Regions from separate parts of the Streptomyces sp. NPDC051636 genome, predicted to be linked through region 1. Evidence: riboswitches for the same ligand, from Rfam matches in the RefSeq annotation. Region 1 holds a riboswitch; the other holds the start of a gene.
The links. Region 1 has a riboswitch for S-adenosylmethionine ahead of thrC (threonine synthase). Riboswitches for the same ligand answer to the same signal wherever they lie in the genome.

Region 1 (7,626 bases):
GTGGTGCTCGACGAGGCGGCGTTACGCCGGGAGACCGGTGGCCGGGCGGTGATGGCGGAGGCCCTGCGCCACATCGCAGGCCTGGTCCGCCGGAACCGGGCCATCGTGCAGGTGGTACCGCTCAGCGCGGGAGCGCACACGGCGATGCAGGGCGCCCTGAAGCTGATGGAGTTCGCGGACGCCCCACCGCTGGTCTACTTCGAGGGGGTGCGCACCGGGCGGCTGGAGGACGACCCTGCCACCGTCGCCCAGCTGAGGTTCGTGTTCGATCTCCTCGTGGCCTCCGCCCTCTCGCAGGAGAAGTCCCTGGCTCTCATCGAGGCGTTGGCACAGGATTACACCCATGAGGAACATCCCTGAGTACGACCTGAGCACGGCCGCATGGACTAAATCCAGCTACAGCCAGGGCGGCAACGACTGCCTCGAAGTCGCCGACAACCACCCCACCATCGTCCCCGTCCGCGACTCCAAGAACCCCCTTGGCCCGAAGCTCGTGTTCCGGGCGGAGTCATGGTCGGCGTTCGTCGAAAACCTCAAGGACACCAGGCCCTGAGCTTCGGGCTCCGACACCCGAGCCCTCTTTGCTTGGAATGGTTGGAATGGGTGGAGGGACACGCCCGAGGGCGGCACCCTCCGCCGGAACAGGGGGTGCCGCCCTCGGTAAGGACGCAGATCAACCAGAGGTCGATCAGAAGTCCATGTCACCGCCCGGCATGCCGCCCGGAGCGGCCGCGGCGGCCTTCTCCGGCTTGTCGGCGATGACGGCCTCGGTGGTGAGGAACAGCGCGGCGATGGAGGCGGCGTTCTGCAGGGCGGAACGGGTCACCTTCGCCGGGTCGATGATGCCTTCCTTGACCAGGTCGACGTACTCGCCGGTCGCGGCGTTCAGGCCGTGGCCCGGGGTCAGGTTGCGCACCTTCTCCACCACGACACCGCCCTCGAGGCCGGCGTTGACGGCGATCTGCTTCAGCGGGGCCTCGAGCGCGACGCGCACGGCGTTGGCGCCGGTCGCCTCGTCACCCTCCAGGTCCAGCTTCTCGAAGACCGAGGAGGCCTGGATGAGCGCCACGCCACCACCGGCGACGATGCCCTCCTCGACGGCCGCCTTGGCGTTGCGGACGGCGTCCTCGATGCGGTGCTTGCGCTCCTTGAGCTCCACCTCGGTGGCGGCACCGGCCTTGATGACGGCCACGCCGCCCGCGAGCTTGGCCAGGCGCTCCTGGAGCTTCTCGCGGTCGTAGTCGGAGTCGCTGTTCTCGATCTCGGCGCGGATCTGGTTGACGCGGCCGTTGACCTGGTCCGAGGAACCGGCACCGTCGACGATGGTGGTCTCGTCCTTGGTGATGACGACCTTGCGGGCGCGGCCCAGGAGGTCCAGGGTCGCGTTCTCCAGCTTGAGGCCGACCTCCTCGGAGATGACCTCGCCGCCCGTGAGGATGGCGATGTCGCCGAGCATGGCCTTGCGGCGGTCGCCGAAGCCCGGGGCCTTGACGGCGACGGACTTGAAGGTGCCGCGGATCTTGTTGACGACCAGGGTCGACAGGGCCTCGCCCTCGACGTCCTCGGCGATGATCAGCAGCGGCTTGCCCGACTGCATGACCTTCTCCAGCAGCGGGAGCAGGTCCTTGACGGAGGAGATCTTGGAGTTGGCGATCAGGATGTACGGGTCGTCGAGGACGGCCTCCATACGCTCCATGTCGGTGGCGAAGTACGCCGAGATGTAGCCCTTGTCGAAGCGCATACCCTCGGTGAGCTCCAGCTCCAGACCGAAGGTCTGGGACTCCTCGACGGTGATGACGCCTTCCTTGCCGACCTTGTCCATGGCCTCGGCGATGAGCTCGCCGATCTGGGTGTCGGCGGCGGAGATGGAGGCCGTGGAGGCGATCTGCTCCTTGGTCTCGACGTCCTTCGCCTGCTCCAGCAGGGCGGCGGAGACGGCCTCGACGGCCTTCTCGATGCCGCGCTTGAGGGCCATCGGGTTGGCGCCGGCGGCTACGTTGCGCAGGCCCTCCTTGACCAGGGCCTGGGCCAGGACGGTCGCGGTGGTCGTACCGTCACCGGCGACGTCGTCCGTCTTCTTGGCGACTTCCTTGACCAGCTCGGCGCCGATCTTCTCGTACGGGTCCTCGAGCTCGATCTCCTTGGCGATGGAGACGCCGTCGTTGGTGATCGTGGGGGCGCCCCACTTCTTCTCGAGGACGACGTTGCGGCCCTTGGGGCCGAGGGTGACCTTGACGGCGTCCGCGAGCTGGTTCATGCCGCGCTCGAGGCCGCGCCGCGCCTCCTCGTCGAACGCGATGATCTTGGCCATGTGAAGTGGTCCCTCCAGGACTGGGGGTGATTCCTTCGGACCGCGCCCGCGCCCGCGACGGACGGCTCGCGGGCCCCGTGGTTCCTTGCCCCACTTGGCCTGCGGGCCTCACCGACCCGGTCCTTCGCTGTCACTCTCACCTTCAGAGTGCTAACGCCAATGATTAGCACTCGCCCCCTGCGAGTGCAAGCGGCTACCGGGGTTCGGGCGGGGCGCTCCGCCGCACGGACGGGCGCGTGACCGTGTCCGGACAGGACGAAGGGCCCGCACCCTGCCGGATGCGAGCCCTCCGCCAATAAGAACGTTCAGGCGGTGACGCGAACCATGTCGGCCTGCGGACCCTTCTGGCCCTGCGAGATCTCGAACTCGACCCGCTGGCCCTCTTCCAGGGTGCGGTAGCCGTCCATCTGAATCGCGCTGTAGTGGACGAAGACGTCCGCACCACCGTCGACCGCGATGAAGCCGTACCCCTTCTCCGCGTTGAACCACTTGACGGTGCCCTGAGCCATGCCTAACTCCCCTATTACTGGCCCTTGCACAGATCCACACTTCGCGGACCCGGGTCAGACCTCACCCCCCAATGGTTTGGGGGCGTGCGCCGGAACGCGTCGACCGCGGCTGAATGTATCTGTCCAACTGCCGTCTGCAACAGGTCAATCGGACGAGAATTCCGGCCGGGCCCGGTCGGAAATCTGCCAAAAATTCGGCGGAATTCGGGGCAAGTCGGGCTCCACAAAAGGCACAAAAGCCGCAAAAAGCACGCACACTTTGGCTACATCTCATCGGGTGTGCGGCACGAATCCAGGGCTTGCGGCCCGGGCTCGGGAGCGTGTTCCCCAACTGTACCGCGCTCAATCACACTGAATTGCCCCCTCCGCTTCTCTCACGGAGGGGGCAATTCGATGAACTCTCGGTAACTGGTGTTACCGATGGTAATGATCGGTCATTCGGTCAGCCGCCGGCTACGGCCGGAATGATGGAGACGCCCGCGCCGTCCGGGGTCGCCGTCTCCAGGCCCTGCTCGAAGCGCACGTCGTCGTCGTTGACGTACACGTTGACGAAGCGGCGCAGCTTGCCCTGGTCGTCCAGGACACGGGCGGCGATTCCGGTGTGGTTCTTCTCCAGGTCGGCGATGACCTCGCCGAGGGTCGTGCCCTCGGCGCTCACCTCGGCCTGGCCGCCCGTGTAGGTGCGCAGGATGGTCGGGATACGGACGGTCACGCTCATGCGAGGCCAGCCTCTCGGAAGGAGTCGAGGTTCGGGCGGATCGTAGCGGTCAGGCCGGTGCCCGCCACCGCGTCCAGGGTCTTCAGGCCGTCGCCCGTGTTGAGGACGACCGTCGTCTTGGTGGGGTCGAGGACACCGTTCTCGATCAGCTTGCGCGTGACGCCCACCGTCACGCCGCCCGCCGTCTCCGCGAAGATCCCCTCCGTGCGGGCCAGCAGCTTGATGGCGTCCACCACCTGCTCGTCCGTCACGTCCTCCACCGCCCCGCCGGTGCGGCGCGCGATGTCGAGGACGTACGGCCCGTCGGCCGGGTTGCCGATCGCCAGCGACTTGGCGATGGTGTTCGGCTTCTGCGGGCGTACGACGTCGTGTCCCGCCTTGTACGCGGTCGACACCGGCGAGCAGCCCTCGGCCTGGGCGCCGAAGATCTTGTACGGCCTGTCCTCGACGAGCCCGAGCTTGATCAGCTCCTGCAGACCCTTGTCGATCTTCGTGAGCTGTGAGCCGGAGGCGATCGGGACGACGATCTGGTCCGGCAGCCGCCAGCCGAGCTGCTCGCAGATTTCGTACGCCAGGGTCTTGGACCCCTCCGCGTAGTACGGCCGCAGGTTGACGTTGACGAAGCCCCAGCCCTCGCCGGCCGGGTCGCCGATCAGTTCGGAGCAGAAGCGGTTGACGTCGTCGTAGTTGCCCTCGATGCCGACCAGCTCGCCGCCGTAGACCGCGGCCATGACGACCTTGCCCTGCTCCAGGTCGTGCGGGATGAACACGCACGAGCGGAAGCCGGCCCGGGCGGCGGCGGCGCCGACGGCGCCGGCGAGGTTGCCGGTGGAGGAGCAGGAGAGGGTGGTGAAGCCGAAGGCGCGCGCCGCTTCCAGCGCCTGTGCGACGACACGGTCCTTGAAGGAGTGCGTCGGGTTACCGGAGTCGTCCTTCACATACAAACCGCCGGTGACGCCGAGCTCGCGGGCGAGGTTGTCGGCCTTGACGAGCTTGGTCCAGCCGGGGTTGATGTTGGGCTTGGTCGCCACATCGGCCGGGACGGGCAGCAGCGGGGCGTAGCGCCAGATGTTCGCGGGTCCCGCCTCGATCTGCTTGCGGAGTTCCTCGGTGTCGTAGGCCGAGAAGTCGTAGGCGATCTCGAGCGGGCCGAAACACTCCTCGCAGGCGAAGACCGGGCCGAGCGGGACCCGGTGGCCGCACTCGCGGCAGCTCAGCGCCGCTGCGGGGCCGAGGTCTACGGTGGAGTCGGTGGTGCTTGCAACAGTCTGCACAGCCATGTGAGGCGAGGCCCTTTCTCCTCATCTTCCCCACGACGCATCTCGCCGTGAGACGGATTTGGCACCTTCCCTAGCCGGGAGCCTCGCTGAAATGATCAACACTGATCTACGAGACCGGCTGGAGGGTTGCCGGGGCTTCAACGGGCCGTGTCCCTCTGCCCCTCTGGATGAGCGGTATGTGGTTGTACGCACAACGACCCCCGACATGCGATGGTCATCAGCGTTGTTCAAGACTGTAACCGAAGGCCAGGACAGTTGAGATAGCCGTCCGAACCGCGAGATGGATCACATACCACCCGATCCGCAGCTCGCCGAGAGAACGCAGAGGAGCCGCGCACTGTGCTGAAGGAAGTCGAGCGCTGGCTGAGCACCCGCTCCTGGTCCGTGACCGATCGCCCGCTCCACAAGATCCTGGCCGCCAAGCAGCGCACGGGCCAGTCGGTCAGTGTCGTGCTGCCCGCTCTCAACGAGGAGGAGACGGTCGGCGACATCGTCGCCATCATCCGTCACGACCTGATGCAGCAGGTCCCGCTCGTCGACGAGATCGTGGTCGTCGACTCGGGGTCCACCGACCGCACCTCCGAGGTGGCCGCCGCGGCCGGCGCCCGGGTCGTCCATCGCGACGACATCCTGCCGCGCATACCGGCCGTGCCCGGCAAGGGCGAGGTCCTGTGGCGCTCCCTGCTGGTCACCGGCGGGGACATCGTCTGCTTCATCGACGCCGACCTGAAGGACTTCTCCTCGGACTTCGTCTCGGGGATCGTCGGCCCGCTGCTGACCGACCCGGAGGTGGACCTGGTCAAGGGCATGTACGACCGTCCGCTCGGTGGGGCGGCGGGCCAGGGCGGCCGGGTCACCGAGCTGATGGCGCGCCCGCTGCTGAACATGCACTGGCCGCAACTGGCCGGGTTCGTGCAGCCGCTCGGCGGCGAGTACGCGGCCCGCCGCTCGCTGCTCGAGCAGCTGCCCTTCCCCGTCGGGTACGGCGTGGAGCTGGGCATGCTGGTCGACGCGCTGCACCTGGTGGGTCTGGACGCCCTGGCCCAGGTGGACGTCGGGGTCCGCAAGCACCGGCACCAGGACGGGCAGGCGCTGGGCCGGATGGCCGCGGCGATCTACCGCACCGCCCAGCTCCGGCTGGCCCGCGGGCACCTCATCCGTCCCTCCCTCACCCAGTTCGAGCGGGGCGAGGACGGCTTCGAGCCGCGCACCTTCTCCGTGGACACGGAGGAGCGGCCGCCGATGGTGGAGATCGCGGAGTACGCCGAACGGCGAGTGGCCTGACCCCGGTGGTGTCACCCGACCGGGGAGGGGCCGTACGTTTGAGCGTTTCCGGGCCGGGCTAGGTTGAGGCTTATGGCTTCCACGGCTTCCACGCACGGTGCTGAGGTGCTGGTCGCGTCCAACCGCGGCCCGGTTTCGTACGAGGTACGCCCCGACGGCTCGCTGCACGCCAAGCGGGGCGGCGGCGGACTGGTCTCCGGGCTGTCCGCGATCGGCTCGGACGCGAACGCCCTGTGGGTGTGCGCGGCGCTGTCCGACGGCGACCGCGAGGCGGTACGGCGCGGGGTGGGCGAGGCCGGCGTACGGATGCTGGACATTCCGGCCGACGTGTACGCCGACGCCTACAACGGCATCGCCAACTCGGTGCTGTGGTTCGTCCACCACATGCTGTACCAGACGCCGCTGGAGCCGGTCTTCGACGCGGAGTTCCGCCGCCAGTGGGTGTCGTACGAGGCCTACAACCGGGCCTTCGCGGAGGCGCTGGCTCAGGAGGCGGCGCAGGGCGCGGCGGTGGTCATCCAGGACTACCACCTGGCCCTGGCTCCCCGGATGCTCCGCGAACTCCGCCCCGACCTGCGCATCGGCCACTTCTCGCACACCCCCTGGGCCCCGCCGGACTACTTCCGCCTCCTCCCCGACGACATCGCGGCCGAGCTGCTCGGCGGGATCCTGGGCGCGGACCGGGCGGCCTTCCTCACACAGCGCTGGGCGGACGCGTTCACCGACTGCTGTCACGCCGTCCTGGGCCCCGGCATCCCCACCGGTACGCGCATCGGCGTGCACGGGCTGGGCGCGGACGCGGACTTCCTGCGGCAGCGGGCGCACCAGCCGGACGTGAACGAACGGATGGCGGCGCTGCGGACGGAGATCGGCGAGGGGCGGAAGGCTGTCGTCCGGGTCGACCGCACCGAGCTGTCCAAGAACATCGTGCGCGGGCTGCTGGCCTACCGGCAGCTCCTCGACGACCACCCGGAGTGGCGCGAGCGGGTGGTGCACGTGGCGTTCGCCTACCCCTCGCGGCAGGACCTCGCGGTGTACCGCGACTACACGGCTCAGGTGCAGCGGGTGGCGGAGGAGATCAACTCCTCCTACGGCACGCCCGGCTGGACCCCGGTCGTCCTCCACGTCAAGGACGACTTCGCCCGCTCCCTCGCCGCGTACCGCCTGGCCGACGTGGCCCTGGTCAACCCCATCCGGGACGGCATGAACCTGGTCGCCAAGGAGGTCCCGGTCGTCTCGGACGAGGGCTGCGTGCTGGTCCTGTCGCGCGAGGCGGGGGCGTACGAGGAGCTGGGCGAGGACGCGGTGACCGTGAACCCGTACGACATCGGCGGCACGGCCCGCGCCCTGCACCAGGCGCTCACCATGCCGGACGGCGAGCGCGCGGAACGCACGAAGCGACTGGCCGCCGCGGCCACCGCGTTGCCGCCGGCGCGGTGGTTCCTGGACCAGCTGAGGGCCCTGGACACCTGATCCCGGCCGGGCGCGGCGGCGTGGCCCTGCCCACCCTGACCCGGCAACGAC
Region 2 (7,626 bases), on a different contig from region 1:
CTGCATCGGCGCGGGCGCGGTCCACTGGGCCCGCACCCTGATGTCCGACGTGGAGATCGCCGACGAGCGTCACCCGATCGAGGCCTCACCCGAGGTCCGGGCGCAGGTCCACGCGGACTTCAAGCAGGGCGCCAAGGAGTCGGCGCTCGGCCGCCGCAAGCTGATCCGCAACACGATGCTCGGCGCGCTCACCCTGGTGCCGCTCTCCGGCGTCGTCCTGCTGCGCGACCTCGGCCCGCTGCCCGGGACCTCGCTCCGCCACACGCTGTGGGCCAAGGGCAAGCTGCTCGTCAACGTGAACACCAACCAGCCGCTGCGTCCCGAGGACGTCCAGGTCGGCTCGCTCACCTTCGCCAAGCCCGAGGGCCTGGAGGAGGCGGACGAGGAGTTCCAGAACGAGATCGCCAAGGCGGCTCTGATGATCATCCGGCTCCAGCCGGACAACATCAAGGACAAGCGCGAGCTCGAGTGGTCGCACGAGGGCATCGTCGCGTACTCGAAGATCTGCACCCATGTCGGTTGCCCGATCTCGCTGTACGAGCAGCAGACGCACCACGTGCTGTGCCCGTGCCACCAGTCCACCTTCGACCTCTCCGACGGTGCCCGAGTGATCTTCGGCCCCGCCGGTCACGCCCTGCCTCAGCTCCGCATCGGCGTGAACGACGAGGGTTACCTCCAGGCGCTCGGCGACTTCGAGGAGCCCGTCGGTCCTGCATTCTGGGAGCGCGGATGAGTACTACACCCAACGAAACGAGTCCGTCCGCCGCTGGCGCGGGCCGCCCCCGCGGGAAGGCGCCGGCCGGCGAGCGCGTCGCCGACTGGGCCGACGGCCGGCTCGGGATCTACTCCCTGGCCAAGTCCAACATGCGCAAGATCTTCCCCGACCACTGGTCGTTCATGTTGGGCGAGGTCTGCCTGTACAGCTTCCTCATCATCATCCTCACGGGTGTGTACCTGACGCTGTTCTTCCACCCGTCGATGAACGAGGTGGAGTACCACGGCAGTTACGTCCCGCTGCAGGGCCAGTTGATGAGCGAGGCGTTCAGTTCGACCCTGCACATCTCCTTCGACGTACGCGGTGGTCTGCTCATCCGGCAGATCCACCACTGGGCCGCGCTGATCTTCCTGGCCGGCATGTTCGTGCACATGATGCGCGTGTTCTTCACCGGCGCGTTCCGCAAGCCGCGTGAGATCAACTGGCTGTTCGGCTTCCTGCTGTTCGTCCTGGGCATGTTCACCGGCTTCACCGGTTACTCGCTCCCGGACGACCTGCTCTCCGGCACCGGTGTCCGCTTCACCGAGGGCGCGATCCTGTCCACGCCGATCGTCGGCACGTACATCTCGTACTTCCTCTTCGGCGGCGAGTTCCCCGGCCACGACTTCGTGGCCCGGTTCTACTCGATCCACATCCTGCTGCTGCCGGGCATCATGCTCGGCCTGGTCGTGGGCCACCTGATCCTGGTCTTCTACCACAAGCACACGCAGTTCGCCGGCCCCGGAAAGAGCAACGAGAACGTCGTCGGCATGCCGCTGCTGCCGGTGTACATGGCCAAGGCCGGAGGCTTCTTCTTCCTGGTCTTCGGTGCCATCGCGGCCATCGCGGCGATCGCGCAGATCAACCCGATCTGGGCCATGGGTCCCTACCGTCCGGACCAGGTGTCCACCGGTGCCCAGCCCGACTGGTACATGGGCTTCGCCGAGGGTCTGGTCCGCTACATGCCGGGCTGGGAGATCAACTTCTGGGGTCACACGCTCGTCCTGGGCGTGTTCATCCCGCTGATCCTCTTCGGCCTCGTGCTGGCGGCGATCGCGGTCTACCCGTTCATCGAGTCCTGGGTCACCGGCGACAAGCGCGAGCACCACATCCTGGACCGCCCGCGCAACGCCCCGACGCGTACCGCGTTCGGCGTCGCCTGGGTCACGGTGTACATGATCGGTCTGGTGGGCGGTGGCAACGACCTGTGGGCCACGCACTTCCACCTGTCGATCAACGCCGTCACCTGGTTCGTCCGCATCGGCTTCTTCGCCGGACCGGTCATCGCGTTCATCCTCACCAAGCGGATCTGCCTCGGCCTGCAGCGCCGGGACCGCGACAAGGTGCTGCACGGTCGCGAGACCGGCATCATCAAGCGCCTGCCGCACGGTGAGTTCATCGAGGTCCACGAGCCGCTCAGCCAGGAGCAGCTGCACACCCTCACGGCCCACCACCAGTACAAGCCGGCCGAGATCGGCCCGACGGTCGACGAGAACGGTGTCGAGCGCAAGGTGAAGGGCACGGAGAAGCTGCGCGCCAAGCTCAGCGGCGCCTACTACGGTGAGGACTCCCAGATCCCGAAGCCGACTGCCGAGGAGTACAAGGAGATCACGAGCGGCCACGGCCACCACTGATCGCTGCGCACGCCACGGCAAGGGCCCCGTCCGGTCTTCGGACGGGGCCCTTCGCCATGCCCCGGGCTGGATAGGGTGGGATCACACTCTTCTACGACGACCAGGAGCGGCTGATGAGCGCTGTGACCCCCGCTGGAGGCGACACCGCGGCGGGCCGTTCCTGGCCCGGGGTACTGAACGCCCTGCTGTACGGCCGTGACCAGAGTGCCGACGCGACGGCCTGGGCGATGGACCAGATCATGCGCGGCGAGGCCACCGACGCGCAGATCGCCGGCTTCGTGGTGGCGCTGCGCGCCAAGGGCGAGACCGTCGAGGAGATCACCGGCGTGGTCCGGGCGATGTACGAGCACGCCAATGTGATCGAGGTGTCGGGCCGCACGGTCGACATCGTCGGCACGGGCGGCGACGGCGCGAAGACGGTGAACATCTCCACGATGTCGGCGCTCGTGGTGGCCGGCACGGGCGCGAAGGTCGTCAAGCACGGCAACCGGGCGGCCTCCTCGGCGTCGGGCTCGTCGGACGTCCTGGAGAAGCTGGGCGTCAATCTGAACCTGACACCGCTGCGGGTGGCCGAGGTCGCGGAGGAGGCGGGCATCACCTTCTGCTTCGCGGTGAAGTTCCACCCGGCGCTGCGTCATGTGGCCGCCGCCCGGGCACAGTTGGGCATCCGGACGGTCTTCAACGCCCTCGGGCCGCTGACCAACCCGGCGAAGGTGAAGGCCCAGGCGGTCGGCGTCGCGGACCCCCGTCTGGCGCCGATGATCGCGGGTGTCCTGGCCGAACGCGGCAACTCCTCCCTGGTCTTCCGCGGCGACGACGGCCTCGACGAGCTGACGACGACGTCCACGTCACACGTCTGGGTGGTGCGCGACGGCAAGGTCGTCGAGGAGAGCTTCGACCCGCGCGACGTCGGCATCGAGCTGGTGCCGGTGGAGGCCCTGCGCGGCGGTGATCCGTCGTACAACGCGGAGGTCGCACGCAGGCTCCTCGACGGTGAGGCGGGCCCCGTACGCGACGCCGTCCTGCTGAACTCGGCGGCGGCCCTGGTGGCCCTGGACCCGACGGAAGAGCCGCTGGCCGAGCAGATTCGCGCCGGGATGCGCAAGGCGGCCGAGTCGATCGATACGGGGGCGGCCAAGCGGACCCTCGACCGCTGGGTGGCCGCGAGCAACGCGTGACCTCGAGCGGTCGCGGGAGGTGCCGGGTCGGGTACTCGAGCCGTCGGCCGAAGGGGTGGCGGGAGTAGAGTGAAGACGTGGCAGCTCTCCCGCGGCCGCTCCGCTTCCGCCTGCGGTGTCCGGGAGGGGCGGTCCCCAAGGAGCGAGACATGATCCACTCAGCCGATGTCCGCGAGTGGCGCAACCACGACGTGATCGATCCCAGGGGCCGCAAGATCGGGGCCCTCGAAGCGGTGTACGTGGACACCGCCACCGACGCGCCTGCCATGGCGACCGTCCGCACCGGGCTGCCGACCCGGCACCGGCTGGTCTTCGTCCCGCTCGACGAGGCGACTCTCGGACCCGGTTACGTGAAGGTGGCCCATTCCCGGGCGCAGGTGAAGAAGGCGCCTTCCATCGGCACGGACGACGTCCTGCCGGTCGAGCGGGAGCACGAGATCTTCGAACACTACGACAGGCCCTACCAGGCCGACGCCGACCACGGACGCCGTCTCGCGCGCGGCTGACCGGACCGGGTGGAGAGCGAGGATGTGGTCACCGATGGCACTCTTCCTGTTCCTGATCCTCGTTGCCATCGTCCTGGGACTCATCGGCGTGGCAGTGAAAGGCCTGTTCTACCTGCTGATCATCGGCGCCGTGGTGCTCCTCGCCGACTTGGTCCTGTTCGGCGTGCGCTGGTCCCGGCGTTCGCGTCGGCACCACTTCGTCCGCTGATCCCGACGCCAGGAGGGTGTCCCGCGATCCGGACACGAGTTGCGGGCCGGTGATCGGGTCACGTACGTTCTTCTCCAGGTCATGAGTGACAGTCATGAGGCCCCGGCCGACTGTCCGGCAACCCTCCGTCCGTGGCGGGGTGCCCCGGGTGAAGACCAGGCCGTAGGCAGCGAGGTCTACGGCAAGCGCGGACCCCTCGCGGCTCTTTGAACGAGCGCAGTACCAGGGGTCCTGGTCGTCGAGGGAGCCTTCTGTGAGCAAGCGAATGCGATAGGGCGTAGAGCCCCGCCTCCGCATACCCCTTTCCCTTCCCCACGCTCGAGCCGTGCGCGCTCGCGTGGCGGTTTCGCCTTGCCTCTCACGGGAGTTCGCCATGTCCGTCCCCACCGTCGCCGCCGACCAGTCCGTCTGCACCCCGCTGCCCGTTCTGGGCCGGGACGTCACCGTGCCGCTCGTCACCGGCGGGGAGGTCACCTACGCCGCGCTCGACTACGCGGCCAGCGCCCCCGCGCTCCAGCGGGTCTGGGACGACGTGGCGGCGTACGCCCCGTACTACGGCAGCGTCCACCGCGGTGCCGGGTACCTCTCCCAGCTGTCCACGGACCTCTTCGAGAACGCCCGGAAGACGGTCGCCGAGTTCCTCGACTGCCGCCCGGCCGACCAGGTGATCTTCACCCGGTCCACCACCGACTCCCTCAACCTGCTCGCCGCCGCGCTGCCCGCCGACTGCCAGGTCTTCGTCTTCGAGACCGAGCACCACGCCTCGCTGCTGCCCTGGAAGGACGCGCGGGTCACCTACCTCAACGCCCCGCGCACCCCGCGGCAGGCCGTGTCGACGCTGGAGCGGGCTCTCGCCGACCGCGACCCCCACGGCCCGGCCCTGGTGTGCGTCACCGGCGCCTCGAACGTCACCGGCGAGCTGTGGCCCGTACGGGAACTGGCCGCCGCCGCCCACGCGCACGGCGCCCGGATCGTGCTGGACGCCGCCCAACTGGCCCCCCACCACCCGGTGTCCGTTCAGGACCTGGACGTCGACTGGGTCGCCTTGTCCGGACACAAGCTGTACGCCCCGTTCGGCTCCGGCGTCCTGGCCGGCCGCGCCGACTGGCTGCGCGCGGCCGAGCCGTACCTCGCGGGCGGCGGCGCCAGCCGCAAGGTCACCCGGCGCACGGACGGGGGGGTGGACGTGGAGTGGCACGAGAGCGCGGCGCGGCATGAGGCGGGCTCGCCCAACGTCATCGGCGCCTACTCCATCGCCTCCGCGTGCAAGGCGCTGACGGAGGCCGGCTTCGACACGCTGGTCGCCCGGGAGCGGCACCTGATCGAGAAGGTCCGCGCGGGCCTCGCCGAGGTGCCCGAGGTCCGGGTCCTCTCCCTCTTCGGTGACGACGCCCCGCGCGTCGGCGTGATCTCCTTCGTCGTCGAGGGCTGGAACAGCTCCCACTTCGCCGCCGCGCTCTCCGCGGAGTACGGCATCGGCGTGCGCGACGGCCTGTTCTGCGCCCACCCCCTCGTGCGCACCCTGCTGGGCAGCGACGCGCAGACGCAGGGCGAGTGCGGGGCTCCCGAGGCCGCGCCCGGGGAGAAGTCCCTCAACGCCATCCGGGTCAGCTTCGGCGCGGGTACGCCGGACGAGCACGTGGAGCGGTTCGTGAACGCGGTGAAGGAGCTGGTCCGGGACGGCGCCAAGTGGCGGTACCGCACCGAGGACGGGCGCTGCGTCCCGGCCGTCTGATCCCGGTACGCCCGGGGCCCTGGGCAGGCTCGGCGCGCGTTCGGTCGTCCCAGCAGTCGTAGTAGTCCTAGCAGTCCTAGTTGTCCAGCCCGATCGCGAACGCCGCCTCCAGGTCGTGCTGGGAGTAGGTACGGAACGCCACGTGCGTGTCGGTGGCCTCCACACCAGGGATCTTGCTGATCCGGCCCGGGATGACCTCGGCCAGGTCCTCGTGCCGCTTCACCCGGACCATGGCGATCAGGTCATAGGTGCCGGTGACGGAGAAGACCTCGCTGACACTGTCCAGCGCGGCGATCTGCTCCGCGATCTCGGGAATCCGGTCCACGCTGGTCTTGATGAGCACGATCGCGGTGATCACGGCTGGTTCTCTCCCTCGGGGGCCGGAGCTGGGGCGGCCTTCACTTTAGTCGGCCGCCCGAACCGCACCCACGCGAAGACGAAGCCCAGCGCGAAGCCGACCAGGTGGGCCAGGTAGGCCACCCCGGGGCCCTGCGGGGCACGGCCCGCCGCCAGCCACTGGAGGGCCGCCCAGAAGGGGAGCACGACCCAGGCGGGGAAGCGCAGAGGGAGGAAGAACAGGAAGGGCAGGAGACTGGTGACGCGCGCGCCGGGGAACAGGTAGAGGAACGCGCCGAGGACCGCCGAGATCGCCCCGGACGCCCCCACCAGGGACTGCTCGGAGGCGGCGTTGGCGGCGGCGTACCCGAGCAGCGCCAGGTAGCCGCAGCCGACGTAGAACAGGGTGAACTGCACGCGGCCCATCCGTTCCTCGGTCATCGCCCCGAAGACGTAGAGGAAGAGCATGTTGCCCAGCAGATGCACCCAGCTGCCGTGCACGAACAGAGCCGTCGCCGGAGTGAGGGCCTCCCGGGCCGGGCCGTCGAACAGCTCGGCGGGGATCACGCCCCAGCGCCGGAAGTAGGCCCGCTGCACGGCGAGCAGCTCGCCGCCGGAGCCGTACGCCGGATTGAGCCCCGCCGCCGGGCCGAGCAGGAAGAGCAGGCAGCACAGGCCGATCAGGGCGTGCGTCATCGGCGCCGTCGAGCCCCGGACCGTCCTGAAGGTCCGGGCGGCCACCGCGCTCCAGTTGCTGATCATGACCACAGAGCATGACGTAACGGGGCGCAAGCGAACAGACCGCCTCGCCGCCGCGGACGGAGGGGCGGCGGGTACGGGCCAGGCCGTAGGGTTACGAGCCATACGCGTCGCCAGGACGACGTGTCACGGACACTAGAAGGAAGCGAACAGTCACGATGCCGGTTCCCCTGCCGACCGCCGAGACCCGGTGGCGCTGCACCCTCTGCGGCAACCTCACCCGATTCGACGTGACCCGCTCGTCGAAGGTCGTCGAGTACGTCCACCTCGACCTCGCCGGTGAGCCGAAGATCGAGGAGCGCGAGGTGGTCAGTGAGACCATCGAGTCGGTGCGCTGCCGCTGGTGCAACGCGGTGGACCAGGTGGAACTCGTGGACAGGCCGGGCGCCGACTCCTGAGCGGGAGACGGTCCCACAGGTATTGGGGTGTGACGGATGGTGGAGACCACAGGCGGGGGGCCGGGCGACGGCACCGCCGAGGTGCTTGACCGTCCGCTGCCCGAGGGCGTGCGACGGC

Region 2: it holds a riboswitch for S-adenosylmethionine, as region 1 does, so the genes downstream of both, ACIBBH_RS01450 (aminotransferase class V-fold PLP-dependent enzyme) here and thrC (threonine synthase) in region 1, are expected to answer to the same signal.

What each region holds. Positions count from the first base shown of each region.
Region 1 is NZ_JBITDA010000014.1:45,454-53,079, forward strand. Features, by position in the region: gene ACIBBH_RS23805 (helix-turn-helix domain-containing protein) at 1-360, shown strand, start outside; gene ACIBBH_RS23810 (DUF397 domain-containing protein) at 344-553, shown strand; gene groL (chaperonin GroEL) at 689-2,311, opposite strand; gene ACIBBH_RS23820 (cold-shock protein) at 2,617-2,820, opposite strand; gene ACIBBH_RS23825 (MoaD/ThiS family protein) at 3,263-3,538, opposite strand; gene thrC (threonine synthase) at 3,535-4,818, opposite strand; SAM riboswitch class I at 4,837-4,992, opposite strand; gene ACIBBH_RS23835 (glucosyl-3-phosphoglycerate synthase) at 5,158-6,102, shown strand; gene ACIBBH_RS23840 (trehalose-6-phosphate synthase) at 6,175-7,575, shown strand.
Region 2 is NZ_JBITDA010000001.1:300,352-307,977, forward strand. Features, by position in the region: gene ACIBBH_RS01425 (Rieske 2Fe-2S domain-containing protein) at 1-733, shown strand, start outside; gene ACIBBH_RS01430 (cytochrome bc complex cytochrome b subunit) at 730-2,388, shown strand; gene trpD (anthranilate phosphoribosyltransferase) at 2,502-3,566, shown strand; gene ACIBBH_RS01440 (PRC-barrel domain-containing protein) at 3,716-4,072, shown strand; gene ACIBBH_RS01445 (hypothetical protein) at 4,107-4,280, shown strand; SAM riboswitch class IV at 4,358-4,474, shown strand; gene ACIBBH_RS01450 (aminotransferase class V-fold PLP-dependent enzyme) at 4,654-6,015, shown strand; gene ACIBBH_RS01455 (Lrp/AsnC family transcriptional regulator) at 6,092-6,373, opposite strand; gene ACIBBH_RS01460 (rhomboid family intramembrane serine protease) at 6,370-7,113, opposite strand; gene ACIBBH_RS01465 (hypothetical protein) at 7,269-7,508, shown strand; gene ACIBBH_RS01470 (NYN domain-containing protein) at 7,545-7,626, shown strand, end outside.